2 regions of the Lysinibacillus sp. G4S2 genome follow, and region 2 is predicted to be linked to the other one. Evidence: predicted binding sites of a transcription regulator. Region 2 holds the regulator's gene; the other holds the start of a gene.
The links. The regulator LexA, encoded in region 2, represses DNA repair genes until DNA is damaged. The targets are predictions, from matches to a motif close to CGAACATATGTTCG.

Region 1 (15,345 bases), 1.4 Mb from region 2:
AGTTGTGATGGCCACATAGAGAGAAGGTGCCATTAACGCAAGGCCAACACCAAAAAATCTTAATATGCGCACTAAAGAACTAATGAACCAATTTTGATAGTAATCTTCAGCAGATTGTAAAAAGGTTGTAAAAAGTGCAGGTACAGCTAAGACAAATGGTGTACCGTCCACTAAAATAGCAACTTTACCATCTAATAATTCTCCCGCAATGACATCGGGTCGTTCAGTATTATAGACAGTTGGGAATATAGAGAATTTAGAATCTTGAATAAAATCTTCGATATAGCCACCTTCCAAAATTCCGTCTATATTAATGCGATCTAATCGAGAAAGAACCTCGGCCACGATTTTGTCATTGGCAATGCCGTTTAAATACATAACAGCAACATCCGTTTTAGTGACCTCTCCGATAACACGGGACTTTATCCAGAGATTTGGACTTTTAATTTTTCGACGGATAAGAGCCGTGTTAGTACGTAAAGTTTCTGTAAAGGACTCGCGTGGACCTCTAATAACGGATTCTGTTGATGGTTCAGTAATAGCTCTATCTTTTGCACTTTTTGTACTAGTGGCTATGCCAGTTGTAACACCATCTAATAAGATGACGGTATCTCCATTCAAAATAGAATCGTACAGTGTTGTGAAATTCAAAATTTCATTGACATCGCCGACTGTTAAACAAGATTCTTTTACATACTCTTTTATGGTCTCTACGTCTGTGTCTTGAGCTTCTTCAACTTCTTGCATCAGCTTATCAATCACAGAATCAGAAATGATTGTTTTATCGGATAAACCATCAATATTGATAATGACCATTGCATGTTGTTCAGCTTTACCAATCATAATTTCACTTGTTTGTGTATTTTTTTCAGCTGTACCAAGCGTAATTTCTCGTATAATAATGTCATTACTATTCCCCAGTGTATTTTTAATCACCTTCATATTTTGAGAAAGTGAGCTAGACAGTAGGTCATTGTTTGAAGTTGATTGGGAGGTATTCGTTGCTTTAGAAATTGACATTTTTCTTTCCTCCTCAAGTTTGTGTTCACACCTCTAGAATGCACAACTTTCAGAAGAGATAAACCAAGTATGGAATTGAATTCATATAAATCTTTGGATTAAAAAGAAAAGCAGTATTTCCCCCGAGTAAACGAAGGAAACACTGCTTTATTTACGATAATCATACTTTAATTCGTCTATTGTAGCATCAATATCTACATGTAAATTGTGATCATTGAAAAACCATAAATCTTTTTCATCGATGTAGTAGGTGATACCATCTATTACGGTCTTTACACCGATTTCGATTGGTTCTTCACGTGTCATACCAAGAGAAAAGCCTTCGTGAAAAGGACTGGAACCACCATATCTTGCATAAAAACGAATCGTATCTCCTGTTTCTACTTCCATCTCTCGTTTAAACCATTGCAGGGCTTCATCTGTTAGTAAAATATTCAATAGAATGCTCCTCTCTTTGCTACAGCCATTTCACCTTTGGTTCGGTCCCATTTTTAATGCGGCCAATATTCGCTCGGTGACGATAAATGATAAAGCTAAATAAACATGCTACTAAAAAACCTAACGCAATATCACCTGTAACAAAATAATAAACGATTGAATAAATTAGTGCTACTAAAGCGGCAATCATAGAAGTTAAGCTGACAATTTTCGTTAGTTTTAATGTAACGAAAAAAGTAATAAATAGTAAGACAAATAGGGGCCATGTATATCCTAAGAGGACTCCTGCTGATGTTGCCACAGCTTTTCCACCGCGGAAACTCGCAAAGATAGGGAACATATGACCAACAACCGCTACAAGTCCAAGGATTAATGCGTGAATTGATACATCCGAAAATACTGGCAGTGCAACGAGTAATACTGCTGCTGTACCTTTTAAAACATCCATAACTGTAACAACTATTCCTGCTTTTTTCCCTAAAATACGGAATGTATTCGTCGCCCCTAAATTCCCGCTACCATGTTCACGAATATCTGTTTTATAAAAAATTTTGCCTATCCATAATCCTGAAGGTATAGAGCCGATTAGATAAGCACATAAAATAATAAGTCCATTTAACATAGCTGGACTCCTTTCATTTAATTATCACTTGGTACTAATAATATGTAACAAGTATTTTACACTTTTTCTCGTTAATCTACAATGTCATGAAGGAGATTTCCTAGTGTATCTTGAATTCAATACAAAAGATAATAATTTTTAAGGGTTTTTATATGCATATTGAGTTGAGGTTAGGCTTTTTGACACGATTCGACAAGTCAGCCCGAAGTCCTTTCTAAAAATATAGGTAAAAAGGCAATTTTGTCAATCATCCATTCATTTGGTAGAATAGAAGTCTATCTTTAATTTCTAGAATAAGCTAGTAGTATAAATCTTCTTTAGACAGAAGAAACCCATTCTTATATTTATGTACTTGTATATTTTTCAGTGGATATTCAAATGCTTCTGTTATCATTTTGAATAAGAGTAATGACTAGAAGGAGCTATATGTCGTTGTATTTATGCAACTAAAGCATAGTGCCATGCGTTAAGGAAAAGGACAACTCTTTTTCCTTCTGGTAAACAGATCAAAACGACCAAGCTGTGAGGGAATTTTAAAATTTTTTTGGGCCTGTCACTAGCTATTGACAGGAAATGCTATTATTATTAGGAAGAGAACATAAATAGAACATGCGTTTGTTTTTTGGAGGGGAATTTTTTGGCGAATAAACAGTCACCAAGCGTCTATAATGATGACGCCATTCAAGTATTAGAAGGATTAGAAGCGGTACGGAAACGACCCGGCATGTATATCGGTTCTACAGATGGCCGTGGACTTCATCACCTAGTTTATGAAATCGTAGATAATGCGGTGGATGAAGCACTGGCTGGCTTTGGTTCTCATATCATTGTCACTATTCATAAAGATCAAAGTATCAGCGTTCGAGACTTCGGCCGTGGAATGCCTACAGGGATGCATAAGATGGGTAAACCAACTCCTGAAATTATCTTTACGGTCTTACATGCTGGTGGTAAATTCGGACAAGGCGGCTATAAAACGAGCGGTGGCTTACATGGTGTAGGTTCTTCAGTTGTAAATGCTTTATCAACTTTTTTAGAAGTAACGATTCACCGCGACGGCAATAAGTATCGACAACGTTTTGAAAACGGTGGTCATCCAGTTACAACGCTTGAACAAATTGGAAAAACGAAACAAACAGGAACACTTGTCCATTTTCTACCAGATGACACGATTTTCTCTGTAACAAAATACAATTATGATACGCTTGCAGAACGTTTACGTGAGTCAGCATTTTTATTAAAAGGCTTAAAAATTGAGTTAATCGATGAACGCGAGGAAGGCAAAGGTGATGTTTTCTTTTACGAGAACGGCATTGAAGCTTTCGTTGCGTATTTGAATGAAGAAAAAGATGTACTTCATCCTGTAAAGTATGTGGAAGGGATTCAAGACGAAATTGAAGTAGAATTCGTCTTCCAGTACAACGACGGCTATTCAGAAACAATTCTTTCATTCGTTAACAATGTACGTACGCGCGATGGTGGAACACATGAAACAGGCGCCAAAGCAGCGTTAACACGTGTTTTCAATGAATATGCACGAAAAATTGGTCTGTTAAAAGATAAAGATAAAAATTTAGAAGGAACAGACATTCGAGAAGGCTTAGCGGCGATTGTTTCTGTTCGTATTCCAGAGCATTTACTACAATTCGAAGGCCAAACGAAGGGTAAGCTCGGGACGAGTGAGGCTCGTTCGGCGGTAGATAGTGTTGTTTCGGAGCAAATTTTATATGTGCTGGAGGAAAATGCTGAATTGTCTGCATCTCTTGTGCGTAAAGCTATTCGTGCGCAGCAAGTGCGTGAAGCGGCTCGTAAAGCTCGTGAAGATGCTCGAAACGGCAAGAAAAGCAAAAAAGGCAGTACGATTCTTTCTGGAAAACTAACACCAGCACAATCTCGAAATGCTGCGAAAAACGAGCTGTATTTAGTCGAAGGTGATTCTGCAGGAGGCTCTGCTAAACAAGGGCGAGATCGTACGTTCCAAGCGATTTTACCATTGCGTGGTAAAGTTATTAATACGGAAAAGGCAAAGCTTCAGGACATTATGAAAAATGAAGAGATTTCAACGATCATTCATGCCATTGGTGCAGGCGTTGGAACAGATTTCTCTGTCGAGGATTCTTCCTATGATAAAGTCGTTATTATGACCGATGCGGATACTGACGGAGCGCATATTCAAGTGTTGCTACTAACGTTCTTCTATCGTTATATGCGACCATTAATTGAAGCAGGAAAGGTATTTATCGCATTACCACCACTTTATAAAATATCTAGAGGCACAGGTAAAAAAGAAGTCATTGAATATGCTTGGACCGAAAATGATTTACAAGCGGCCATTAAAAAAGTTGGAAAGGGTTACATATTACAGCGTTATAAAGGTCTTGGTGAGATGAATGCTGACCAGCTGTGGGATACGACGATGAACCCAGAAACGCGTACATTAATTCGTGTAACGATTGAGGATGGTGCACGTGCTGAAAGACGTGTCACAACATTAATGGGCGATAAAGTAGAGCCGCGTCGTAAATGGATCGAAGCGAATGTAGACTTCGGTATGGAGGATGATTCGAATATTTTAGATAATGAATTCATCCAACAAGAGGAGGACCAAGCATGAGTAGTACAGAAAAGTTTCAAGATTTACCTTTAGAAGAAGTAATGGGTGACCGCTTTGGTCGCTATAGTAAATATATTATTCAAGACCGCGCGTTGCCTGATGCACGTGACGGTCTTAAGCCTGTGCAACGTCGTATTTTATATGCAATGTTTACAGAGGGCAATACGAACGATAAACCATTCCGTAAATCAGCAAAAACAGTCGGTAATGTTATTGGTAACTATCATCCACACGGTGACAGCTCCGTATATGAAGCAATGGTGCGTATGAGTCAGGATTGGAAGGCGCGTCATATGCTCATTGAAATGCATGGTAATAACGGCTCTGTTGATGGTGACCCTCCGGCAGCGATGCGTTATACAGAGGCAAGACTTTCTGCTATTGCAGCGGAGATGCTACGTGATATTGGCAAGAAGACCGTTGAATTTGTGCCAAACTTTGATGATCAGGATATGGAGCCAACTGTTTTACCAGCTCGTTTCCCGAATTTACTAGTTAACGGCTCAACGGGGATTTCAGCCGGTTATGCGACAGACATCCCTCCTCATGCATTAGATGAGGTGCTAGACGGGGTTCTAATGCGTTTAGATAACCCAAATACCTCGGTTGATGAATTAATGACGGTGATTAAAGGACCTGATTTCCCAACTGGTGGTATTATTCAAGGTGTCGATGGCATTAAAAAGGCATATGAAACTGGCCGCGGTAAAATAATTGTGCGCGCTCAAGCAGTCGTGGAGCCAATTAAAGGTGGCAAAGAGCAAATCGTTATTACGGAATTACCGTATGATGTCAATAAAGCAAATCTTGTGAAGAAAATCGATGAGCAGCGCGTGGATAAACGACTTGAAGGAATTGCAGAAATTCGCGATGAATCAGATCGTACAGGCCTACGCGTTGTCATTGAGCTGAAAAAAGATGTTCCAGGACAAGGGATTTTACAATACTTGTTCAAAACAACTGATTTACAAGTAGCCTATAATTTTAATATGATCGCAATTCATAATCGTCGACCGACAATGATGACATTGCCATTGTTACTGGATTCTTATATTGCCCATCAAAAGGAAGTTGTGACGAACCGCTCTATTTATGATTTGCAAAAGGCTAAAGATCGTTCGCATATCGTTGAAGGTTTGATTAAGGCACTGTCCATTTTAGATGAAGTCATTGCAACAATTCGTTCCTCAAATGATAAACGAGATGCGAAAACGAATTTACAGGTGAAGTTCGACTTTACAGAAGTGCAATCAGAGGCAATCGTGAGCTTGCAATTATACCGTTTAACAAATACAGATATAACGGAGCTTCGCAATGAACAGGATGAATTAAATAAACTTATTGCCAAGCTTGAAGGTATTCTTAATAGTGAAGCTAAGCTTATACGCGTTATTAAACAAGAATTACTTGATATTAAAAAGCGTTTTGCAGAACCACGTCGTTCAAAAATTGAACAAGAAATTGAAGAAATTAAAATTACTTTAGATGTTCTTGTCCCAAGTGAAGAGGTCGTAGTGACTGTCACAAAGGATGGCTATATTAAGCGTACATCTACACGTTCACATGCCGCCTCGAACGGTCAGGATTTTGCGATGAAGGATTCCGATTATTTATTGTATGAAGCAAATTTAAATACACAGCATCATCTACTGCTGTTCACAAATCGAGGTAATTACATTTATCAGCCTGTCCATGAGCTACCAGATATACGTTGGAAGGATCTTGGTCAGCATATTTCAAGTATTGTGCCGACTGGAGAAGATGAATCCATTATTGCTGTATACGGATTTGAGACATTTGAACAGGCCAATACGTATGTCTTAACGGCAACGAAAGATGGACAAATTAAACGTTCACCTTTAGCAGATTATGCGGTAACTCGTTATTCAAAGCCAATTAAAACGATGAATGTTAAAACAGGCGATGAAATGATTTTTGTAGATTTCGTGTCAGACGAGGTGGAATTATTATTAACGACTGATACAGCCTATTCAATCCGCTTCCCAATTGAGGAATTACCAGTAACAGGCGTAAAAACAGGTGGCGTCAAAGGGATTACACTGAAAGAGGGAGAAGCGTTAGTCGGTGTCAATGTATTACAGCCAAATGACACTGAATACGTTGTGATTGTGACACAACGTGGTGCTGTGAAGAAAATGAATGTAGCTGAGGTAGAAATGACAAGTCGTGCTAAACGCGGCTTAAAAGTGTTAACAGAGTTAAAAGCGAACCCACATCGTATCGTGGCTGTAGTGAAGGCTACTGATGAGGAACAGCTAATCATCGAAACCGAAAAAGGTGGGCAAGAAATCCTCGATGTACAAGCATTGACTCGAGCAGACCGCCATTCAAACGGCTCCTTTAAAGTAGATATCGCGACAGACGGTGCCATTTCACACGTATTAACATCCAAAAAAGAAGAAAAATAAAAGTAATTTTCTAGCCCATGCTCTTTTTGAGAGCTGGGTTTTTTTATGTAAATTGAAACCAACAAGCTTTGTGCTTTGTCTAACTTATACAATCGAATGAAGGGAGGATATACGTTGGAAAAACAACAAAGAGATGCACAGCTACGTGAAGCTATGGATTTATACGGTAATTACTTACTACGACTAGCTTATACATATGTAAAAAGTAAAGAGAAAGCAGAGGATATTGTGCAAGAAGTGTTTATTCGATATTACATTCAAATGGAGCAATTTGAAGGGCGTTCTAGTGTAAAAACATACTTATATCGTATGGTCGTGAACGAATGTCATAATTACTTTAAAAGTTGGGCGTATAGAAAAACTGAATTGACAAGTTTTTTTAAAAAGCGTGATACCTCAATTTCAGCGGAATCAGAAATTTTAAAGAAAGAAGAGATAGATGTTATTGCTGACACTATTACTACATTAGAAACAAAATATCGAGAAGTACTTTGGCTTTATTATTATGATGAACTTTCGGTGAACGACATTGCATTAGTTTTACAATGTTCCGTTAACACAGTGAAGACAAGGCTAGCAAGGGGGAGAAAACGGGTAGGCATTCAATTGGAAAAGGAGGGGTTTTATAATGGAAACGAATTTACATGAACGATTGAAGGATATAATACCCGACAATATAGAATTAACCACCCAGAAAAAAGAAGGAATCTTATCGGCGGCGCATGATAGATTTGTCCAGCAGCAACAGCCTGTAAAAAAACATGGGTGGAAGCCTGTAGTAGTTGGAGTTTCAGCCTTGGCTCTTACAATCTTGCTAAGTTATCCATTTATAGAAGACGGTATAGAACAATTGATTGTTTCGCAAGTAACTGATCGAACTTATGAAGAAATTAGTATACCAGGTCGTTCTACTGAAACGTTATTCACAGCTATATTTGATGATGCAACAAACTCTTTCTTTTACTACGAAGGAGGTAACATTTATTCTTATGCAATCGATACACAAATTGAAAAAGTTGAGATGAAGGGTGAATCGCCTATTTCAAAGATTCTCGTGAATGAAAACTGGCTTGTTTGGATGGGTGATGGTAAAGAGGAGGATGTTTTCGTTAAAAATAGGGAGACGTTAGAGGTCAAAGAATTTTCTACTAGTTCTTTTATAGATTTAGATGATGATATACTATTGACAGATAAAAATGATACAAAAAAAGGTCAAACTATTTATAGCTTGACGAATTTACGTACAAACGAGGTAAAACAATATAAACAATTCTTTGATAATAGTTCAGTAAGTCAGCCGATTTACCAGGATAATCAGTTGCTTATACCAGAAGTCGTTAAAAAAGATGGTGAAGAAGTGGTGCGCTTTACGCTCTATGATGTTGGAACAGAAAAAGAGAAGCAATACGAATTACCTTTTAAAGGAACGTTGGACATTGCACTTACCGACCAAAAAATTTATGCTTCCTTTAAAAATGGAAAAAGCTTAGAGACAGGTTATGTTGATTTAGTAGATGGATCTTACCATAAGATTGATGGTAAAAAGGCTTTTTCTTTAGCTGTCTACAAGAATAAACTTGCTCTAAATGAGTTTGTACCAAATGAGGATAAATCTCGATTTAAGTTATACAAAGTAGAAGATGGCTCTTTATCATCGCTTCCCGACTTTAAAGATGTTCAACTAGTTCTCTTTAATCCACGTTTTACAAAAGAAGGGACATTGCAGTTATTTGGGGTAAATGAAAAATATATTTTAGAAGATGGAACTCTTGAAGAGAGAGATGGGGCTGTTAAATTATATTTACAGCGCTTTTAGTAAAGAGACCCTTGTCATTTACAGATAGATATGGGTATAATAATCACGAAAAGTTCATATGGAAAGAATGTAGGGGGACTGGTAGTTGCCAGCTGAGATTGTGTCCGATAGACGCTGACCCTTTGAACCTGATTTGGCTCGTACCAGCGTAGGGAACATCTATTCAAAAAAAAGAAAGTTTTTGATACTGATTGTAAAACGTCTGGGAGGAATCCTGGGCGTTTTTTTATGTTTTTGTTGTATGTGCAAGCCTTGGGTACATACTAATTGTGAATACGCTTTCTTCTGGTGGAAACATTCATTCATGAACACTTTCACATTACTTACTGGGAGGATTAAACATGAAAAAATGGTTATTGATTCTGATGGCTACACTTTTAACATTAGTGGGTTGTAGCAAAAAAGAGGAGACAAAGGATAAAAACGATGCGAATGCATTAAAAAAGGTATCGGTCGTGCTAGATTGGACACCGAATACAAATCATACAGGTTTATATGTAGCGGAAAAACTTGGCTACTTTAAAGAACAGGGCTTAGATGTTGAAATTTTATTACCTGGCGAAACGGGTGCAGATCAACTAGTGGCGTCTGGTAAGGCTCAGTTTGGCGTAAGCTACCAAGAAGGGATTACACAGGCACGTGTGCAGGATGTACCTTTAGTATCGATTGCAGCGATTATTCAACATAATACTTCTGGCTTTGCATCCACTGCATCTAAAGGGATTACGTCACCGAAGGATTTTGAAGGTAAAACATATGGTGGCTGGGGTGCACCACTTGAAAAGGCTGTCCTACAATCACTTATGCAAACAGAAAATGCGGATATTAATAAGTTAGATATTGTCAATGCAGGTGATTTGGATTTCTTCACAATGATGAAAAAAGATATTGATTTTGCCTGGATTTATTATGCATGGACAGGGATTGAAGCAGAACTTCGTGGTGAAAAATTGAACATGCTTTATTTAACAGATTATAGTGATCAGTTAGATTATTACACACCTGTACTTGCTACAAATGAAAAAATGATTAAGGATGATCCGGATACAGTCAAAGCATTTGTCGCTGCTGCAGCAAAGGGCTATGAATATGCGATAAGTCATCCGAGTGAGGCGGCTGATATTTTATTAGAAGCGGTACCTGACTTAGATAAAGACCTCGTGCATAAAAGTCAGGAATGGCTAGCAGATAAGTATCAAGACGATGCGGCGCACTGGGGCGAGCAAAAGCTAACTGTCTGGGAGAACTACGCAAAATGGATGGCCGACAACAAAGTTTTAGAGGGCGAATTTAACGCAGAACAAGCATTTACAAATGACTTTTTACCGAAAAAGGAGACAAAATAACATGGCAAACTCATTAATTAGTGTACAAATTATCCCGAAAACTGAAAAATATGAAGATGTTATTCCATTTGTCGATGCAGCGATTGCCGTTATAGACGCATCAGGGGTGAAATATGAAGTTCATCCATTAGAAACGACAATGGAGGGTGAGCTATCGACTTTATTACAAATCATCGAAAAAATGAATGATAAGATGATAGAACTTGGTGCTATTAATGTCATTACTCAAGTGAAAATTTTATATCAGCCATCAGGTATTACAATGGGTACGTTAACGGAGAAATATCAGTGATGAAGTCGGTAATCAAACAAGGAAGGACGATAATTTTTATCGCCTTCCTCTTATTCATATGGGAACTAATTGTCCGTTTGGCAGATGTTCCACATTGGCTATTGCCTGCACCAAGTGCCATTTTGAAAGAAGGCTTTCAATCGTATGAAACGTTCTTGCCGCATGCGTTTGCAACTGTTCAATTAGCACTTCTAGGTCTTGCTATCGGGATATTGTGCGGGCTAACGGTTGCCGTGTTATTACATCGTTTTACGTTTATTCGGGAGCTATTTTATCCTATTCTCATTATGTCACAGAATGTTCCTGTGCTCGTCCTAGCACCGCTATTAATCATTTGGTTTGGATTTGGTTTATTGCCAAAGCTTATTATTATTTGTCTCGTGTGCTTTTTTCCAATTGTGATCTCGGCAATGGATGGCTTTCGTCAAACCTCACCAGAGCTGAAACATTATTTTGAGATGGTCGGTGCAACGAAAGCACAAACCTTTTGGAAACTTGAATGGCCGTATGCGTATCCAGCGATTTTTTCAGGCATTAAGATCGCGGCAACCTATAGCGTTATGGGAGCGGTCATTGCAGAATGGCTAGGTGCGAAAAAGGGGATTGGTGTCTATATGACATTGGCACAATCTTCATTTCGAACAGATCGTGTGTTTGTAGCGATTTTTGCCATTGTAATTTTAAGTTTATTATTATTTAGTGCTATTCGATTATTAGAAAAGCTCGTTGTGAAGGGGAGAGGCCTACATGCTCAGCATTCAAAACATTGATAAATCCTTTGATTCCCTTCCAGTCATTCGTAATTTATCTTTTGAAGTGAAGGACGGGGAATTTGTGGCGATTATTGGTCCGTCAGGAAGTGGAAAAAGCACACTCTTTCAATTAATTGGTGGTGTGACTTCTATTGATAAGGGAGCTATCTTATTAAACGGTACCGATATCCAGCAAAAAAGAGGAACGATTGGCTATATGCCTCAGCAACCATGTTTACTGCCTTGGCGTACGATAGTAGAAAATGTCACGATCGTTGAGGAGCTTCAGCAAAAACCGAATATTGAACGTGCCAAGGAATGGCTAGACAAAGTAGGACTCGCATCGTTTAAAAATGCGTATCCAAATGAGCTGTCTGGCGGTATGCAACAACGGGTATCATTTATCCGTGCAATTGTCAGTGACAAGCCCATTTTATGCTTAGATGAGCCGTTCTCTGCACTTGATGAGTTTACAAGGCTTGAAATGCAGGCGTGGCTTTTATCGATATGGGAGGAATATCGAAAATCTATTGTATTTGTTACTCATAGTATCGAGGAAGCACTTTTTTTAGCGGATCGCATCATTGTCTTAACGAAACGACCAGCTACGATTAAAAAGGAAATTATTGTACCTTTTGCGAGGCCACGACAAGAGGAAATCCGCCATTCCGCAACATTTACAGCATTAAAGCAACAGTTATTTACTTACTTAAAAGAAGAAAAGGATGACGCGAATGTTGATTGATGCGCATATTCATTTAGATCAGTATTTGGAGAATGAAGTACCAACTTTGCTAGAGGAAGCTGAACATGTCATTGCTGTTAGCATGAATATTGAATCGTGTGAAAAAACGTTGAAGTTGTCGAAAACCTTTGCAAAGGTAAAGGCGGCGTTTGGTTTTCATCCTGAACAAGCGTTACCAAGTGCTATGGAAGAAGAGGCATTATTCGATTGGATCCGCCAACATGCTCATGATACGGTAGCTATTGGTGAGGTAGGGTTACCTTATTATTTGAAACAAGAGAAGGCAGTTGATGATCGCCCGTATATGGAATTGTTAGAACGGTTTATTTTGCTGGCGAAGGAACTAAATAAACCGATTATTTTACATGCTGTTTATGAGGATGCGGCTATTGCTTGTGATTTGTTGGAAAAGCATCATGTAAAGAAAGCACATTTCCATTGGTTTAAAGGCGATGAGGAAGTGATTGAACGAATGATTCAAAATGGGTATTTCATTTCTGTAACGCCTGATTGTACGTATGAGACGGAGATTCAACAGGTTATCAAAAAATACCCAATTGAGCTGATGATGGTAGAAACCGATGGACCGTGGCCATTTGAAGATCCCTTTGACAATAAACGGACGTCTCCATGGATGATGAATCATTCCATGGAGGTTATCGCTTCAATCAAGGGGATTACAACGCAGGAAGCGGCGCGCATCATCACAAGAAATACGACAATATTTTATAATTTATAACAAAAAACACAGCTGCTTTTTTTAGAGCAGCTGTGTTTTTTTAAGGACCAGAATCGCTGATAAAAGAGCCGGGACCGCTGATAAAACCTCAACATCGCCGATAAAAGAGCTGGAATCGCTGATAAAACCTCAAACATTGCTGATAAAAGAGTCGGAATCGCTGATAAAACCTCGAACATCGCTGATAAAGAAGCCAGAACCGCTGATAAAACCTCAACATCGCTGATAAAAGAGCTGGGACCGCTGATAAAACCTCAAAATCGCTGATAAAAACCTCAAAATCGCTGATAAAAGAGCCAGAACCGCTGATAAAAGAGTTAAAATCGCTGATAAAGCATCAAACATCGCTGATAAAAATAGTAATATCACTAAAAGCCCACCCTGTGGAACACATCATGTTTGAAATATTAACGCAGGACAATTTCTTAAAAATGAAGCGATAAGACTTCTAACCGCAGGAACTTCGGGGATATCCTAATCCAAACTTTCGGTTACGGAGGTGTTCTTAGGAATCTCCCACTTCTAAGTTAGCGAAGTGGGAGTAGTTCAATCCAGAACGTAGTACTTATAAACATCTAGATGTCTCATTAAAAGCAAAACCCAACCACTAATAATCATCTGAGTGGTTGGGTTTTCTATGCTTTGTGAAATTTTGTTCGATGCTTTCTTTTTTAGTTTTCGTTAGACGCTCATGTGTGCTGAAAGGGGAGAATTGACGATTTTTTTCAACGTCTTTCCCTTGGGTGCGTTTTTCATGCATGCGCTTCTTTTTTGCTTTTGATTGTGTCATGTTACCTTACCTCCAACTGTCATTTGTAAATATAGTACCGAAAACGGAAGGAAAAGGCAAAGCAAGGGTGATTTCCGTTCCGACTGGGCGGCTTTCCTTGGGCGTCTGATAAGCTGCTTCGTTTGAGCTAGTCTGTACGCTGATCCCTAAGGAGTCGTTCAGCCTCCACTCCCATCTCAAACTTGGTGATGAGCCAAGAAAAAGTAAAACCTCGTAAGTATGTAACTTACGAGGCCGTTGTCATATTATTAGTGAGATACATCCTGTACAGAAATACCTGTGTTTGCTTTAACTTCCACTTCACGATATTTTTTGGCATCTGATTCTTTAGAAAGTAATGTTCCGATGAAACCTCCTAGGAAGCCAAGTGGTACAGAGATAATAGCTGGATTCGTTAAATTAATTAACGGATTCCCAACGAAAATTGCTTTTCCTTCAACTGGATTCCAGATGTTTGGTGAAACTGCAACAAGTACTAATGCAGAGATTAAACCAGTTAACATTGCCGTTACAGCACCAGCTGTATTAAAGCGTCTCCAATAGATTGTATAGATGATTACAGGTAGGTTAGCTGAACCTGCAATACAGAACGCAAGTGATACTAAGAACGCTACGTTTAATGTTTGTGCACCAAGTGCTAAAAGAATTGAAATAATAGCGATTGTGATTGAACCGATTCGAGCTGCAAGTACTTGCTCTTTCTCTGTAACGTTCCCTTTTTTAATGATTTGACCGTAAATATCATGTGAAAGGGCAGATGCTCCAGAAAGTACAAGACCAGCTACTACCGCTAAGATTGTTGCGAAAGCTACCGCACATACGAATGAGAATAGGATGTCTCCGCCAAGCGCTTCTGCAAGAAGAGGAGCAGCCATGTTACCTGCAGCGTTTGCAGCAATAATCTCTTCTTTACCAACGAATTTAGCTGCACCGAAGCCTAAGAAGATTGTTAGAATGTAGAAGATACCTACAATCCAAGTAGCCCAAATTACTGAGGAACGAGCAGTTTTCGCATCTTTTACTGTAAAGAAGCGCATTAGGATATGTGGAAGACCAGCTGTACCTAATACTAAAGCGATTAACATTGAAATTGTATCAATACCATTTTGATATTTAAGACCTGGATTCAAATAAGCTGCACCGCTATCAGTAGCAGTTTCCATTTCTTTAAACATCGTTGTGATGCTAAAGCCAAACTCTTTTAATACTAAGAATGAAATAATGACAGTACCCAACATTAAAAGACAAGCTTTGATAATTTGTACCCAAGATGTTGCAGTCATACCGCCGAATAATACGTAAGTTGTCATCATAACACCTACGATTAACACTGCAACCCAATAGTCGATTCCTAAAAGTAATTGAATAAGTGCTCCTGCACCAACTAGTTGTGCAATCATGTAGAATAAAACAATTGTAATAGTGCTTAAAGCTGCTGTACCACGAACTTTAGAGCTGTCGAAACGCGCAGTGATCATGTCAGCTAATGTGAATTTACCTAGGTTACGTAATGGCTCAGCAACGATGTATAATACCACTAAGTAAGCTACTAAATAACCAATAGAGAAGAAGAATCCATCAAATCCAAATAATGCTACTGCTCCGGCAATCCCTAAGAAAGAAGCTGCAGATAAGTAGTCACCAGCGATGGCTAGTCCATTTTGCCAGCCTGTTAATCCACCGCCCGCAGTGTAGAAATCACTTGCAGAAGAAGTTCGTTTAGATGCCCACCATGTAATAAC
Region 2 (15,345 bases):
ATTTTGGTAAGTAGTAAATTTTGTGGATTTTTGGAGGGGATAATGTGAAATCAGTTATTGGTATAACGGCCTTTGCGGAGGATGATTTGTCCTCAAGATTGAATGCCGCCTACAGCAAAAGTGTCATTGAAGCTGGCGGTATTCCACTTATAATTCCGCTTGGCGTAGAAGAGGATGTAGCACAAATTTTATCATTGACAGACGGATTATTACTTTCGGGTGGACATGATGTGCATCCATTTCGCTTTGGTGCAGAACCTACACCAAAATTAGGGAAAGTTCATCCGGAAAGAGATTCAGTGGAGCTTGCCTTAATTGAAGCGGCCTATATTCGGAAAATGCCGATTTTTGGTATCTGTCGAGGGATTCAAATGCTCAATGTTGCGTTTGGAGGTACGATCTATCAGGATATTGAGAGCGAATATCATAGTCGTAAATTATTAAAGCACATGCAACAAGCGGCTCGAGGCGTTGCTACACATTATGTTCATGTTACACCTGATACTTTATTAACAACGATTATTGAGGAAGAGAAAATTGCTGTGAATTCATTTCATCATCAGGCCTTAAATATAGTAGCGGAAAAATTGAAAGTGGTGGCAAAATCAAGCGATGGTATCGTTGAAGCGGTAGTACACGAAGATTTACCATTTTGTTTGGGCGTACAGTGGCATCCAGAAGAGCTAGCTATGGCAGGAGATGAAGCATCGAAGAAATTATTCTCTGCATTTGTAAAGGCAAGCTTGAAATTCAAGGTAGAGGCATAAAGCTTTATATTGAAGGAATGAATTTGCGGGTACAATTCAAAATCCGAACGCAATTACGCCAAGAAGAAATCAACACTACATTATGGGGATAGGCTTAACTAAAGATATTGCAAAGAGTAAGGAATCCATTTTAAAGTGGATTCTTTTTTAGTTTTGTTCCATTAAAAAAATGGATAAGAAAAAGAGGTATATGCTCTTTTATGAACATAAAATCCTCTTTTAATACTTGAAAATGGAGATGCTTTTAGTGTACACGACGATAGAGACCAACAACTTGCCCCAAAATAGAAACTTGGTCTACGATAATCGGCTCCATTGTTGCGTTTTCAGGCTGTAAACGAAAATGATTTTTTTCCTTGAAGAAACGCTTTACAGTGGCTTCATCCTCTGCAGTCATTGCTACGACAATATCACCATTATTAGCCGTTGCTCTTTGTTTAACAATGACTAAATCTCCATCTAAGATGCCAGCTTCAATCATTGATTCACCCATAATTTCTAGCATAAATAACTGATCTTCACTTGTACCATAAATATCTGGAAGTGGGAAATACTCATCGATATTTTCAATAGCAGTTATCGGAGAACCTGCTGTAACCTTCCCAACAAGTGGGACATGTATAACATGTTGCTTTTGAATAGAATCCTCTGGCTCTAGGATTTCAATAGCCCGTGGTTTAGTTGGGTCTCGACGAATGAAGCCCTTTTGTTCTAAACGAGCTAAATGTCCATGAACTGTTGAGCTTGAAGCAAGTCCAACTGCTTCACCAATCTCACGTACTGATGGTGGATACCCCTTTGTGCGCACTTCTTCTTTGATGAACTCTAATATGGCTTCTTGTCTTTTCGAAACTTTTTTCATGATTGCTCACCTCTTTTTTCTAATCATTCTACTTATTAGTAGTATAACAGAATGCGAACACTTAAGCAAACATAGGTTCGAAAAGTGTTTGACAAAAACGTTTGTTCGCATTATTATGAGAACATATATTCCGAACAAATATTCTAAAAGGGGTTATGATTATGAACTGGTTAAAGAAAAATCCACATATTACTACTTTATTAGGGGCAAGTCTACTATTTGCAGCATATCTTTTTATAACAGATCCAGGCAATGTTACTTACACTGAAATTGAAATCGAACATGGTGATAGTTTATGGTCGTTAGCTGAACAATACTCTGGTAAAATGAAAACGGATGATTGGATTAAGCTTGTGAAAGCAGAAAATGAATTATCAAACGTTGATATTATTGCAGGTAAATCCCTAGTGATTCCAGTAGTGGGTGACCAGTCCAAACCCATAAATTCAATTGAAATTGCGAGAAATGAAAAATGATAAATACACTACAATCGGCTGTTGTCTATTGCCGTGTGAGTACAGAAAAAGAGACACAAAGTTCCTCGCTTGAACGTCAACAAGAGGAGTTGATGCGCTATGCTAAAGAGCAGGGCTACGAAGTGAAGAACGTTTTTAGGGATAAGCATAGTGGCTATGATGTGGAACGTGATGGCTTACTTGAAATGCTCGACTTTATTAAAGAAAAAGAAGTTAAAGCATTATTTGTACAGGATGAGACACGCTTAGGACGTGGAAATGCTAGAATGGCAGTATTGCATTTATTACAAAAAACTGAAACGGATGTTTTTTCTATGCGAGACGAGGGCCCTGTACAATTAAATGAAATGGATACGATGCTCCTAGAAATTTTAGCGATCGTAGAGGAGTACCAACGCAGAATTCATAATGCTAAAATACGTCGTGGCATGCGTCGTGCCGTTGAAAATGGCTATCGTCCTGAAAACAATTTATCAAATCGTGGAAATCCTAATGGTCAAGAACGTAAGGATGTACCTGTAGAAGAGATTATTAAGCTACGTAACCGAGGCTTCACTTTTGAGGAAATTGCCGTAACACTAAGAGGTCTAGGCTTTGATGTAAGCAAAGCAACTGTCCATAGGAGATATCGGGAACATCAAGAGATTAATAGCAAATAAAGTGACGTATCAATCAGTGGGAGCTTAGTCATCCCACTGATTTTTACTTTAAATAGCTAAGATTGAGGTAATGCAGAGAAGTGGCGGATTCCACCATAATCTATTAACTATAGTATAAAGAACTAGTTATGCTCATTCCTCATCTAAGACAGCATAGTAGTATTCATCCCACCACTCATCTCCGTTAGGAATACATTTTTTAAAATAACCTTCGCGTCTCATGCCGATTTTTTCCATCACTCGATAGGATCCGATATTTTCTGGCTGGCATGTTGCAATAATTCTATGAAGCTTCATTTCCTTGAATCCATAGTCCAGTACAGCTTCTGCAGCTTCAGAGGCATATCCATTATTGTAATAGTTCGGATTAAATACCCAACCAATTTCATACGTATGGTCACCAAAACATGGATGGAAAACAATATGACCAATGACAATATTGTTATTTAGTAAAACAACAGGGAAGTATTTTGCTTTATCACCGCTATTTTCTGAAACAAACTTTCTTGCTTCCTCCTCATTAAAAACTCCCTCTGGAATGTATTTCATCACATTTGAATCTGAAGTATATTCATAGACAGCTTGCCAATCTTGAACCTCAAATTCTCTTATAATTAATCTTTTCGTTTTAATAAACAATTTCATTTTCCCCCAAGCGTAAATTGATCTTTTGACCCCTATAAATTAGTTTACACTTCTGACTTCAAAAAATCATGTATTATGTGGTATTTATTGTAAATGTTTATTTGGAGCATTTGAGGCTATGATGGGAGGAGTTTTGAATCGATCGGATTTATAAAAATATTATTGGGCATTATCCTTATTTATCAGCTCATCAATTTTATTATTCATTTTTTTCGCTTCAGATAGGTTATAAACATAAAATAGCAGCCAAATAAGAGTGAAAAGTAAAACACCAAGCAATAACATGAACATAGTCATTCCGATAGATGATGTTGGGAGCCAATTTAAAAATAAAGCAACAACAATAAATGTACTTACAGAAATTGCAAAATGGATAGCTATTTGTTGTAAAAATGTTAAACGTTCCACTTGATAGAAATATGAAGGTAATGCACAAGCAATTCCTACAATAATTGAACCTAAAACGTGTTGTGTAAAATTAGCCATAACAGCTTCCAAAAAAATATTTCCAAGAGTCCAATAACCTAAAAGATTAATAAAAACAAAAACTGTACAGCCCATACTTACACCAAATGCGACATTTTTTAAAAAATGCATCTATCCTAGACCCCCAAACGCTTTTTAAATTGCTTTCGATAATTGCGAGAAATCACTTCTTTAATTCCCAAAACTAGCTCAATTTCCATTGTTCCATTAAATGAAGCTTCAATATTTTTAATTTTTGTGAGATTTATAATGGCTGATTTAGAAATCCGTATAAAATTACTCCCTAATTGTCGCTCTAATTCATATAAAGGTTTACTCAAAATAAGACGATGATCATCTTCATCATATAAAGCTAATTCTCTTCCTTCCGTTCGAATAACAATTATTGAATTTGGATCAATGATATATGTTTTATTATTTGCGATTCCTGTTAAAATTTGCTCTTCTTTTTCTTGTTGTAATAAAGAAATAGCAGCTTGTATCGTAGGCGTAAGTTCAGCTGTATATATTGTTACATGTGGCTCTTCATACTCTGAATCTATTTTTATTTCTATTTTCAGATTTATCACCTCTCAAAAAATTATAGCATATACAGCATTTTGGAAAATGCAGGTTATTCTTTGGAAAAGGCATCTTACACAACCATAACGACATGTTACTCCAAACGTGTTGTTGGCATATTTTTCATTCGTTATATTGAGTTCAGAAAACAAGTATTTGGAAGTTCATGATTAGGAGGCTAGGGCTATTATGAGTGAGTTAACTACTTCAAGTGAAAGAAATAAAACTGGTTGGATATTAATAACTATTGCAACGATGCTGACAGCCAGTATAATTTTTTGGTTTTTCAATAATCCTGAAGGTTTTATTGAAAATCTAATTGGTTATAAGAGAGATGTGTTTTCAAACATATTTATTTGGATTTTTACTGCTTTTATTGTAGTGGGATACATTGCCTATACAATTATTGCATTACCTTTTGTAAAAGCACATGTATTTACTATGTCTTGGCTAAAAGTAATCGGTATAAGGATCGCTATTGTGACGGGGATCGTAGAAGAAGTGATTTTTAGACATTTACTTATGGAATACTTATTAACGAATGCATTTTCAGATTTAAAGCAAATACTAATTTCTGGGATAGTATTTGGAATTGCTCACGGTGTATGGGTACTTTTGAGAGGGGATTGGAAGATTGCCTTACCTGTTATACTATCTACTACAATTTTAGGAAGTCTTCTCGCGATGCTTTATATTATGACTGGAAGAAGTACCTTCGCTCCAATCGTAGCTCATATGTTAATTAATATGGTGATTGAACCATGGTTAATGTTATCTGCTGTATCTGGAAAATGGGATAGTAAACTAAAGTAATTTGTCCTATTGGTAAGGGGAAGGTTAGTAGATCAGTATAGAAAGTTATCGAATCCTAGTTTATGCCGCCTCTATCGGCATTCCTGTTATTTTTCTACATTATGGCTTCATGACAACGATTTCCTTTACAACTGTTGCTGCATTTGATAGTGTTGGTGCGATTTTAGTTGTCGCTATGTTAATAGGGCCAGCTGCTACTTCCTATTTAATAAGCAAAACGATTAAACAAATGTTTTTGTATAGCATGCTGTTTGGGGCTTCAGCTTCGGTAATAGGTTATTATTTAGCGAAGCTTTGGGATACGTCCATTGCAGGGATGATGGAAACAACAGTAGTAGGTCAAAAAATCGCCGAGCGTCGAAGAAAATCACTCGTAAGTAAATTAGAAATTATGTAAAATAGAAACATCGTTTGATGGAAAAGAAATCAACAGCGTGTTAACCATATAAAATAATTGACCAGGCGCCCGTTAAAAAGTGGGTGCTTGTTTTTTTGTTTATTCATCATACGGTCTATATTTTGTATGAAGCTCCTTAGCTGCTTCATCGATAGATTTTTTTCTCAGAATCCTCATCAGTATAAGTATTTACAGTTTTTTCTTTAGCTTCTTTTTGCTCACTAGCTGGAGCTTCTTCTTTAGACACAGCTTCATCCTCACTACATGCAGTTAGTATTAATGTAGACAATGCTCCTATATAAAATATTTTCTTCATTTATAAGCAATAATGGGATTAAAAACTATCTGGTGCTTTCGTTAAATAATCCATAAAAATGAATACTCCGTGATGGGTGGTTTTTGTTTAATAAAAAAGTATTTTAAACATTAATGAAACAGCTATTAATTCAGCAACAGTTCCAATTAGCCCCAAAAACATACTTTTTCATTCATTGCCTTGTAGTATCTTTAAGAATAAACTGATGCTAGAAAGGTTGGTATAACTGCATTTTAAGGGAATACATGCTATACTTTGCATACCATATTCATTAAAATATGTACTGAAAGGTGTGTAACTATGTTATCAAAGGAAAAAATTAACCGAATCAATGAACTTTCTGCTAAGTCTAAAAATGGTACATTAACAGAGGCAGAAGCTAAAGAACGAACAGCGCTTCGTAAGGAATATCTAGATACATTTAGAGCAACGATGCGTGATACAATTGAAAACGTCAAAGTGGTAGATCCTGAAGGAAATGATGTAACACCAGAAAAAGTAAAACAAGCGAAAAAAAATAAATTTCTAAATTAATGTGACACATTTCCATAAAGTATGTAATAAAACGTTAATAGTATAACAAAAACATTGTTTTCTGAAGCAATGTTGACTAAACTGTAGAAGAACAATATATAGGACGAGAAAGGATGTCACAACATAATGACTCAACATGCGGATCAACTAGCGATTAATGCTATCCGAACTTTGTCAATCGATGCAATTGAAAAAGCAAATTCAGGTCACCCAGGTTTACCGATGGGGGCAGCGCCAATGGCTTATACGCTTTGGACAAAACAACTTCGCCATAATCCGGCAAATCCAAAATGGTATAACCGCGATCGTTTTGTACTTTCTGCAGGTCACGGCTCTATGCTTCTATATAGCCTACTTCATCTTGGTGGCTACGGCTTACCAATGGAAGAAATTCAAAACTTCCGTCAATGGGATTCATTAACTCCAGGACATCCTGAATATGGTCATACTGTTGGGGTAGAGGCAACAACAGGTCCTCTAGGTCAAGGTATTGCTATGACAGTTGGTATGGCAATGGCTGAACGTCATTTAGCAGCTACTTACAATAAACCAGGACATGACATCGTTGATCACTATACATTCGCACTTTGTGGCGATGGCGATTTAATGGAAGGTGTGGCAGCTGAGGCTATCTCTTTAGCAGGTCACTTAAAGCTTGAAAAATTAATCGTGCTTTACGATTCTAATGATATTTCTTTAGATGGTGACTTAGAAAAGTCATTCTCAGAAAACGTACAAAAACGTTTTGAATCTTATGGCTGGAACTATTTAAAAGTTGCTGATGGTACAGATGTTGAAGCAATTAACGCAGCTATCGAAGAAGCTAAAAAATCAACTGGCAAGCCAACACTTATCGAAGTGAAAACTGTTATCGGTTTTGGTTCACCAAATAAATCAGGTAAAGCTGCTTCTCACGGTGCACCACTAGGTCAAGATGAGGTCGTTTTAACAAAAGCAACTTATGAATGGGCGCACGAGCCATTCCAAATTCCTGCTGAAGTATACGATACATTTAATACTGCTGCTGAAGCTCAAGGAGCACAACCAGAAGAAGCTTGGAATGCTAAGTTTGAAGCATATAAGCAAGAGTTCCCAGAATTAGCAGCGCAATTTGAAAACGCGATGAATGGTCAATTACCGGAAGATTTCGCTTCAGAATTACCAGTTTATGAAGTAGGTAAATCAGTAGCAACTCGTTCTTCTTCTGGAGATGCAATCAATGCAATTGCGAAGAAAACACCATCATTCTTCGGTGGTTCAGCTGACCTGGCTGGCTCAAACAAAACAACGATGAAAGACGCTGGAGATTTCTCTGCAGATGATTATGCTGGCCGTAATATTTGGTTCGGTGTACGTGAATTTGCAATGGGTGCTGCTATGAACGGTATGGCACTTCACGGTGGTCTAAACGTATTCGGTGGTACATTCTTCGTATTCTCTGATTATGTTCGTCCAGCTGTACGTCTTTCTGCATTAATGGGTCTTCCTGTTACTTATGTATTTACACATGACTCAATTGCTGTAGGGGAAGATGGTCCAACGCATGAACCAATCGAACACCTTGCATCTTTACGTGCAATGCCAAATTTATCTGTTGTTCGTCCAGCTGATGCAAATGAATCAGCAGTTGCATGGGAGCTGGCAGTAGCATCTGAAAAAACACCAACTGTTTTAGTATTATCTCGTCAAAACTTACCTGTTCTTGACGCATCTATTGATACAGTACGTGAAGGTGTTACAAAAGGTGCTTATACAGTATCTCCTGCTACAAAAGAAGTGGCAGATGCCATTTTAATTGCAACAGGCTCTGAGGTTTCACTTGCAGTTGAAGCACAAAAAGCACTAAAAGCGGAAGGCATGGATGTGGCAGTTGTTTCAATGCCATCTATGGATCGCTTCGAAAAACAAGACGCAGCTTACAAAGAATCTGTTCTTCCAAAAGCTGTAACAAAACGTCTTGCAATTGAAATGGGCGCGTCATTCGGCTGGCATAAATACACTGGTTTTCAAGGGGACGTTCTTGCAATTGACAAGTTCGGCGCTTCTGCACCAGGTGAATTAGTAATGGAAAAATACGGATTCACAGTAGAAAATGTTGTAGCGAAAGTAAAAGCTCTATAATTAATAAAATGCCGCAATACTCAGTGGGAATTAAATCTCCACTGAGTGCTGCGGTATTTTTTCACGTTTAGAAGACTTCATTAAAGAAATCCAAATTGCTGCACAATGAATGAGGAGTATAGCAACAAAATAGTAAAAGTCCTTGGAACTTCCTCCAATGTTTAGCTCTTCAACAATAATCCCACTAAACCAAAGAAGCTGACCAGTGACAATGACTGATAGGCTTGCAAAAAGTAAACAAAACCAAATAGATACTTTTTTTATAATCACAATAATAAGTAGTAAAACAGCGAAAAGTAGAGTAGCTTCAAAAATCGGATCAAGAAGTGAAAACGTATTTTCATTTACGAAATGCTTATAAGTAAATCGAGTATCCACACAACCCCTCCTTAAAAATAATAACGTTTTTGGTAATAAAAGGTTACGTGGATTAAAAAACTTATATAGTATTAATTTCCATTTGATATACTATAGTAATGAGTATTTATAGAGTAGACAAGGGGTATTTAAGATGAAGCTACAAACTATACTTGCACAAGTAAAGAAAACTTTCTCAGAATTAGATTGTACAGGTGGCGGAGTTATTATTAATAAACATGGTCAAACCGTACTAGAAGAATATTTTGGTGTACAAGGACAACAAAAAGGAGAAAAAAAGGTTGGACCACATACTCTTTTTCATCTTGCTTCTGTTCGTAAGAGTTATGTTGGTTTTGCTGTAGCATATGCGATTTATCATAACTGTATTGCCTCGATAGATGATAAACTAAGTGATTATTTGGGGAATGAAGAAATTTTTGGGGACGTTTCAATTAGACATTTACTAACACATACACACGGTTTACGTTGGCAAAATGAAAAAATAATTAGAGAATTTAAAGCAGGCTGTAATTGGGCATATCGAGATATCAATATAGATTTACTTGCCAAAGTTATAATAAAAGTAACTGGAAAAACTATTGCAGAAATTGTAGATGAGCAAATATTTCAGATATTGTCTTTTACTGAAACAAATTGGTTCAGTGAAAAAACCGAACAGCATATAGAAGTAATACATAATGATAGTCCGTTTTGGTATGAAAGTGATGTATGTGATGGCAGCAAAATGAATATGTATTGCTCATTAAGAGAGCTAGCTAAGTGGGGGCAAGTGCATCTTGATAAAGGGAAAATACATGGGAAACAAATGATACCTGAAGAAATCATACAGTTATTAACGACAATTCAATCCCCGGATTCTAAACCAAAAAACTTGCCAACTAACGGCTTTTTCTGGTTTATTCAGCCTCAACAGAGAGAAGGGATTACAGAAATAAGTCCATTATTACCAAGAGGGAGTTTTCAACTACTTGGTTATACAAGTGTTGCATTATTGGTAATTCCGGAAGAAAATATTGTAGCAGTTCGAGGGTTTAATAGCTTTGGTTCACCAGAAGGGTTTGATTACATCAAAGATATTCACGATTTTGGTTCAACAGTATATCAATACTTTAACAATTAAAGGAGAGCTAGTTATGAAAAAATATAGCGTTGTTTTATTTGATTTAGACGGAACATTATCTGATCCGAAAATAGGGATAACGAAATCGGTTCAATACGCATTACAAAAGGCAGGTATCGAAGTAAGTAATTTAGATGAACTTGAAAGTTTTATAGGACCACCATTACAAGTATCTTTTCATGAAATTTATGGATTTAATGATGCGCAAATTAAGCAAGCTATTAGCGATTACCGAGAACGATTCACGGAAAGAGGGATGTTTGAGAATAAACTGTACGAAAATATCCCAGCCTTGTTAGCAAATTTAAAGGAGCAGGGATACATATTAGCAATTGCGACATCTAAGCCAACCGTATTTGCTGAACAAATTTTACGATATTTCAATCTTGAACAATTTTTTGACTTTGTCGCAGGTAGTAATCTAGATGGTACTCGTTCAGCAAAAGGAGAAATAATCGCATTTGTACGCGAACATTTTAATGAAGTGAATATCGATCAATTTATAATGATTGGAGATCGAAAATACGATATCATTGGGGCACATGAAAATCAAATTGCTTCAATCGGTGTGACATATGGCTATGGCTCGCTTGAAGAACTAACTGATGCGAAAGCAACATACATAGTTAACAGTGTAAATGAGCTTAAAGAAATTATTAATAGATTAGGTTAAAAAAATACGAAACTGCATTGTCTAAAAATGCAGTTTCGTATTTTTTTTGAATCGCTGATAAAAGTGAAGAAACCGCTGATAACCTAGGAAGAATCGCTGATAAAAGTACCAAAAATCGCTGATAACTCAGGAAGAATCGCTGATAAAAGTGCCAAAATCGCTGATAACTCAGGAAGAATCGCTGATAAAAGTGCAAATATCGCTGATAACTCAGGAAGAATCGCTGATAAAAGTGCAAATATCGCTGATAACTCAGGAAGAATCGCTGATAAAAGTGCAAATATCGCTGATAACTCAGGAAGAATCGCTGATAAAAGAGCAGAAACCGCTGATAACCTAGGAAGAATCGCTGATAAAAGTGCCAAAATCGCTGATAACTCAGGAAGAATCGCTGATAAAAGTGCCAAAATCGCTGATAACCTAGGAAGAATCGCTGATAAAAGTGCCAAAACCGCTGATACCCTAGCAGAATCTCTGATAACGCTGATAAATCATACACATCAAATGTAGCAGTACACTAAAAATTTACTTCGCTAGCCCATTTTGAAAAGCATAGACTACAGCTTGTGTGCGATCTTGAACATCAAGCTTCGCTAAAATATTGCTGACATGTGTTTTTACAGTCTTTAAGGCAATGTATAGGTCATCGGCGATTTCCTGATTCGCTTTGCCCTTAGCCATAAGCAGTAATACTTCCATTTCACGATCGGTAAGCTGCTCGTAAAGTGGGGTGCTATTGCCATGGCGCATGCGATGCATCATTTTTGATGTTACTTCTGGCTCTAAAACAGTTTCGCCACCCATCGTTTTGCGAATGGCATCAGCTATTTGCTTTGCATTTGACGTTTTTAAAATATAGCTGACAGCACCAGCCTCTAATGCAGGATAGACTTTGTCGTCATCTAGAAAACTTGTAACCATCATAATTTTTGCCTCTGGCCAGGCAGCTAAAATTTCAGCTGTCGCCTCAGCTCCTGTCATGATTGGCATGACATTATCCATTAAAATAATGTCTGGACGTAGGGCAAGAGCACGTTCTACTGCCTCTTTACCATTTTCAGCTTCACCCACGACAGTAATATCTGGTTGTGCTGATAAATAGGCAGAAACACCGATACGCACCATTTCGTGGTCATCCACTATTAACACTTGAATCATTCACTTCTTCCTCCTTAAGTAGTGGAATTTTTACCTCTACAATTGTACCTTCACCAGGCACAGATACAATTTTGTATGTGCAGCCAATCTCTACAGCACGTTCAGCGATATTTTGCAGTCCATAAGAAGTAGATTTATCGGCTTCGACATCAAAGCCGAGGCCATTGTCCTGAATACGTAAAATCGCTAAATCATCGCGTGCAACGAGCAGTAATTCAACTTCGCTCGCTTTGGCATGGCGTAGTGTGTTCGATAACGCTTCCTGTGCAATACGGAATAAATGATCTTCCTCCGCTTTAGATAACGCCATTTCCTCAAGCTCATATTCAATATGAAAAAATACTTTTTGTTGCAGCTCAATAATTAGCTCCTCAAGACCTTGTGCAAGTGTTTTATTATGCAAAGCTACAGGTCGTAAATGTAATAATAATGCGCGCATTTCAAGCTGTGCCTGTTGCACAATTTTTTCGACCTGCTTTAGGCTTGTTGCATTTTCATCAGTTTCCGTTAAAGCGGAAAGTAACATCGAAGCTGCGAATAATTGCTGCGATACAGAATCATGAAGCTCACGAGCAAGGCGTTGTCGTTCAGCAATAATTCGTTCTTGAATAATTTTATCGTTAGCTTCTGCACGTTCATTCGATAAGCGCTGTAAGCTTTTTCGTTGAGTGTCGATTAACTCGCTTGTTTGAACTAAAGCTTTTTTCAAAGGTTTTGGTAAAGGCTGCTTTTTAGGCAATACAAAATCAGGTTCAACTAATTGCTTCACAATGCGGGTTGCCTGAGCTTCTCTTGCGCGGGCAGTCATACTAATCCAGCTTGCAATCAGTAAACTAATCGCAAAAAGACAGATGGCAATATAACCGCCAAGTGGTATATTATTATAATTCTGCTGCCATAATGGCCCCCATATTTTTTCATTCGGCTCGCCCCAGAGAGCGACAAGGAGTCCAAATGCAGCACTCAATAAAATGAAAAATAGCGTAAATAATCTTGAGATAAAGGCAATCATTTACGTAGCACCTCCAAGTCCCCGAGCCATGTTGCAACATGTATAACTAATGTACGCTTCGCATCTTCGGGGTTTCCATCTGAGAAACTTACACTTTCATTGAGTATGCGTTGTGGTCCAACATGTAGACATTGCAATTCACCAAACAATGTTGTGTATTGTAAACGGAATGGAATTTCGTATGGAATATAAACTTGCACCTTACCGATACCTTGGCGAATCGTAATGAGACTTGTGCCAGCTGGTAAAATAGTTTGTGTTGTATCAATCGTAATGTCACCGGCAAGTCGCTGGATTTGTACATCTTGCCATTTATAGGCTTCTACAGGTGCAGGCATTGTACCGAATAATTCGTTTTTTGTAGCGGGAAGCTTTTCGAAAAGCTCCAAACCAACAACTTTTGGTTCGTTTTCTCTTTGCAAGTATTGATAGAGCATATATAAGAGAATAATGACGATAAAGAAGCGTAAACTCCACATTGTAAAGAGTGCGATTGAGATAAAGAAAATCCCCGTCCATTTAAAGAAACGAACTTTTTTTGAGAAACTTAAATAAAGCAGTCCTGCTCCAATCAATAAACAAAAGGCACCACCGTTGTTAAAAATTGTGAGCTCCACAAAAACGAGTAAAAAGAAGCACAGTACCCAAAATGTGAGCTTATTAGTTGTGAAATTTTGCAAGAGGGTCACCCTTCTTTCTACTAAGAGTATAAGAGAGGGAATGGGTCCCTCTATATCAAAACGTGAAAGAATGCGCCTCTAAATATGGCGCATTTCTTTCATTATAACATGTTATTTATTTTCAATTAGCAGTGGTGCGCTTTCTTCTTCTGCATTTTTTTCTAACTGTGCAAGACGAGTCTCGAAAGATGTTACTTCATGATCTTTGTCGATTTGGTAAGCAAGCTTATCGATATAAGATTCTAAATCCTCGAAGTTCGTTTTATTATTTTTAGCAATCATGCCGTCCATTTGATGGTGCGCACGTGTCACGTTTTCTTTGCCCATAAGCTGTAATTGACGCACTTTCATGTCTTTAATTTTGTGCTTCATTGTTTCGAATTTGCGCTCAAGCTCAAAGTATTCGCGTGTGCTTGCTTCAATACTAGCTTGTAATGTGTTGTTACGTGCTGTGTAAGCAGCTACTTCGTCAGTTGCGAAGTCGATTAAATCTTGCTCACCGCTAGTAGTCGCTAATTTTAATTGAGACTCACGTTTTGCAAGTAAATCTGCGTTTTGCTTAAACTCCTGCTCTAGTTTTTCTTTTAGCTGACCTTGACGCTCTAATAATTTTCCTGTTTGCTCTGTTTGTTTTTCTGCCTCACGAATGTATTGGTTTAACATCGCAATTGGATTTTTTTGTTCCTTCTTATCAAATACATGATGTAAATCTGCCTCTATTGTATATTTAAAACGTTGAAATAAGTTCATTTAAATTCGCTCCTTTTATTTTGTTAAGTTTGACCATTCTTTTTCAAAGTTTGTAAACGGATCTTCTTCTTTAGCTTCAATCGTTGGAATTTTTACATCTTCGTTATTCCATTTTTTGCAGATAACATAGATGATAGCGATTGCCGCTAAACCAACCATAGCTGGGATATTAGATATTGCTGATAGAACACCCATCAGACCAACTGTAAACCAAATGATTTTGCCGAATGTTGACTTGCTTGCAATGTAGAAGTGCATGCCAAGCGCTACAAATAAACCAGAAAATAGTAAACCTGCTAGTGGTCCAACTAAAGCAAGTGCAACACATGCTGCGATAAAGCCTCCTGTAAATAAAAGAAATTTTCTCATATGTTCTAGCTCCTTTCGTTTGTACTTTTATTTTACCTATTAGAAAGCTCTTCTAAAACGGACTGGAAATTGATTTTGCTCTAGGTCTTGAGGCTGAGTATATTCTAAGCTGCTATAAAAGAGGTTCAAATTCAGGGAAATAGAACATGTGATGTCTAATGGGACTCATTATGCCATAAAGTAATTGATAGAACCGAAAGTAGAAAGTTTTCGACAAAAATAGAAGATGAAGGCCTCCTTCGTTTGACAAATTAAAGAGTTTGGATGAGCTATACTTATGAAAAAGAAATGAGCGAAGGAGGATTTCTAGTGAGAACCTATTCCATATATAAAATAAAAGAAGAGCATTTAACGTTTATTTTTGGCAGAGAGCGAAAGTTATTAGAAATGATGCAAGGCTGTGAAGATGCTAACGAGAAATCCTTAAAAGAGCTTGCATATATATGTGAAACCGTTCGCTTCGATGAGATTGCTGCTATGCTAGAGGCGCAACTTGATTCCAAGTATGCACATTTAGAGAGGGCTCGTAATGCTTTATTTTTAGAACATCCTATAAAGGGAAAGA

Region 1: the regulator LexA is predicted to act here: its motif matches at 2,685-2,698, upstream of parE (DNA topoisomerase IV subunit B).

Annotation. Positions count from the first base shown of each region.
Region 1 covers NZ_JAUCFJ010000002.1:2,802,772-2,818,116, reverse strand. Annotated here, with positions in the region: gene QUF91_RS14495 (spore germination protein) at 1-1,020, opposite strand, end outside; gene QUF91_RS14490 (HesB/YadR/YfhF family protein) at 1,168-1,458, opposite strand; gene plsY (glycerol-3-phosphate 1-O-acyltransferase PlsY) at 1,478-2,080, opposite strand; gene parE (DNA topoisomerase IV subunit B) at 2,718-4,694, shown strand; gene parC (DNA topoisomerase IV subunit A) at 4,691-7,123, shown strand; gene QUF91_RS14470 (sigma-70 family RNA polymerase sigma factor) at 7,238-7,771, shown strand; gene QUF91_RS14465 (hypothetical protein) at 7,752-8,939, shown strand; TPP riboswitch at 9,001-9,111, shown strand; gene QUF91_RS14460 (ABC transporter substrate-binding protein) at 9,281-10,285, shown strand; gene QUF91_RS14455 (thiamine-binding protein) at 10,287-10,577, shown strand; gene QUF91_RS14450 (ABC transporter permease) at 10,577-11,347, shown strand; gene QUF91_RS14445 (ABC transporter ATP-binding protein) at 11,325-12,074, shown strand; gene QUF91_RS14440 (TatD family hydrolase) at 12,064-12,813, shown strand; gene QUF91_RS14435 (hypothetical protein) at 13,027-13,182, opposite strand; gene QUF91_RS14430 (hypothetical protein) at 13,421-13,603, opposite strand; gene QUF91_RS14425 (solute symporter family protein) at 13,852-15,345, opposite strand, start outside.
Region 2 covers NZ_JAUCFJ010000002.1:1,433,448-1,448,792, forward strand. Annotated here, with positions in the region: gene QUF91_RS07230 (prepilin peptidase) at 1-10, shown strand, start outside; gene QUF91_RS07235 (gamma-glutamyl-gamma-aminobutyrate hydrolase family protein) at 45-767, shown strand; gene lexA (transcriptional repressor LexA) at 1,012-1,629, opposite strand; gene yneA (cell division suppressor protein YneA) at 1,791-2,105, shown strand; gene QUF91_RS07250 (YneB family resolvase-like protein) at 2,102-2,764, shown strand; gene QUF91_RS07255 (GNAT family N-acetyltransferase) at 2,897-3,403, opposite strand; gene QUF91_RS07260 (DUF3021 domain-containing protein) at 3,569-4,006, opposite strand; gene QUF91_RS07265 (LytTR family DNA-binding domain-containing protein) at 4,012-4,464, opposite strand; gene QUF91_RS07270 (CPBP family intramembrane glutamic endopeptidase) at 4,646-5,269, shown strand; partial or broken gene QUF91_RS07275 (metal ABC transporter permease) at 5,328-5,666, shown strand; gene QUF91_RS07280 (DUF896 domain-containing protein) at 6,283-6,516, shown strand; gene tkt (transketolase) at 6,643-8,637, shown strand; gene QUF91_RS07290 (hypothetical protein) at 8,668-9,015, opposite strand; gene QUF91_RS07295 (serine hydrolase domain-containing protein) at 9,149-10,138, shown strand; gene QUF91_RS07300 (HAD family hydrolase) at 10,152-10,811, shown strand; gene QUF91_RS07305 (hypothetical protein) at 10,895-11,260, opposite strand; gene QUF91_RS07310 (response regulator transcription factor) at 11,337-11,969, opposite strand; gene QUF91_RS07315 (sensor histidine kinase) at 11,944-12,981, opposite strand; gene liaF (cell wall-active antibiotics response protein LiaF) at 12,978-13,661, opposite strand; gene QUF91_RS07325 (PspA/IM30 family protein) at 13,773-14,411, opposite strand; gene QUF91_RS07330 (lmo0954 family membrane protein) at 14,427-14,780, opposite strand; gene sirA (sporulation inhibitor of replication protein SirA) at 15,090-15,345, shown strand, end outside.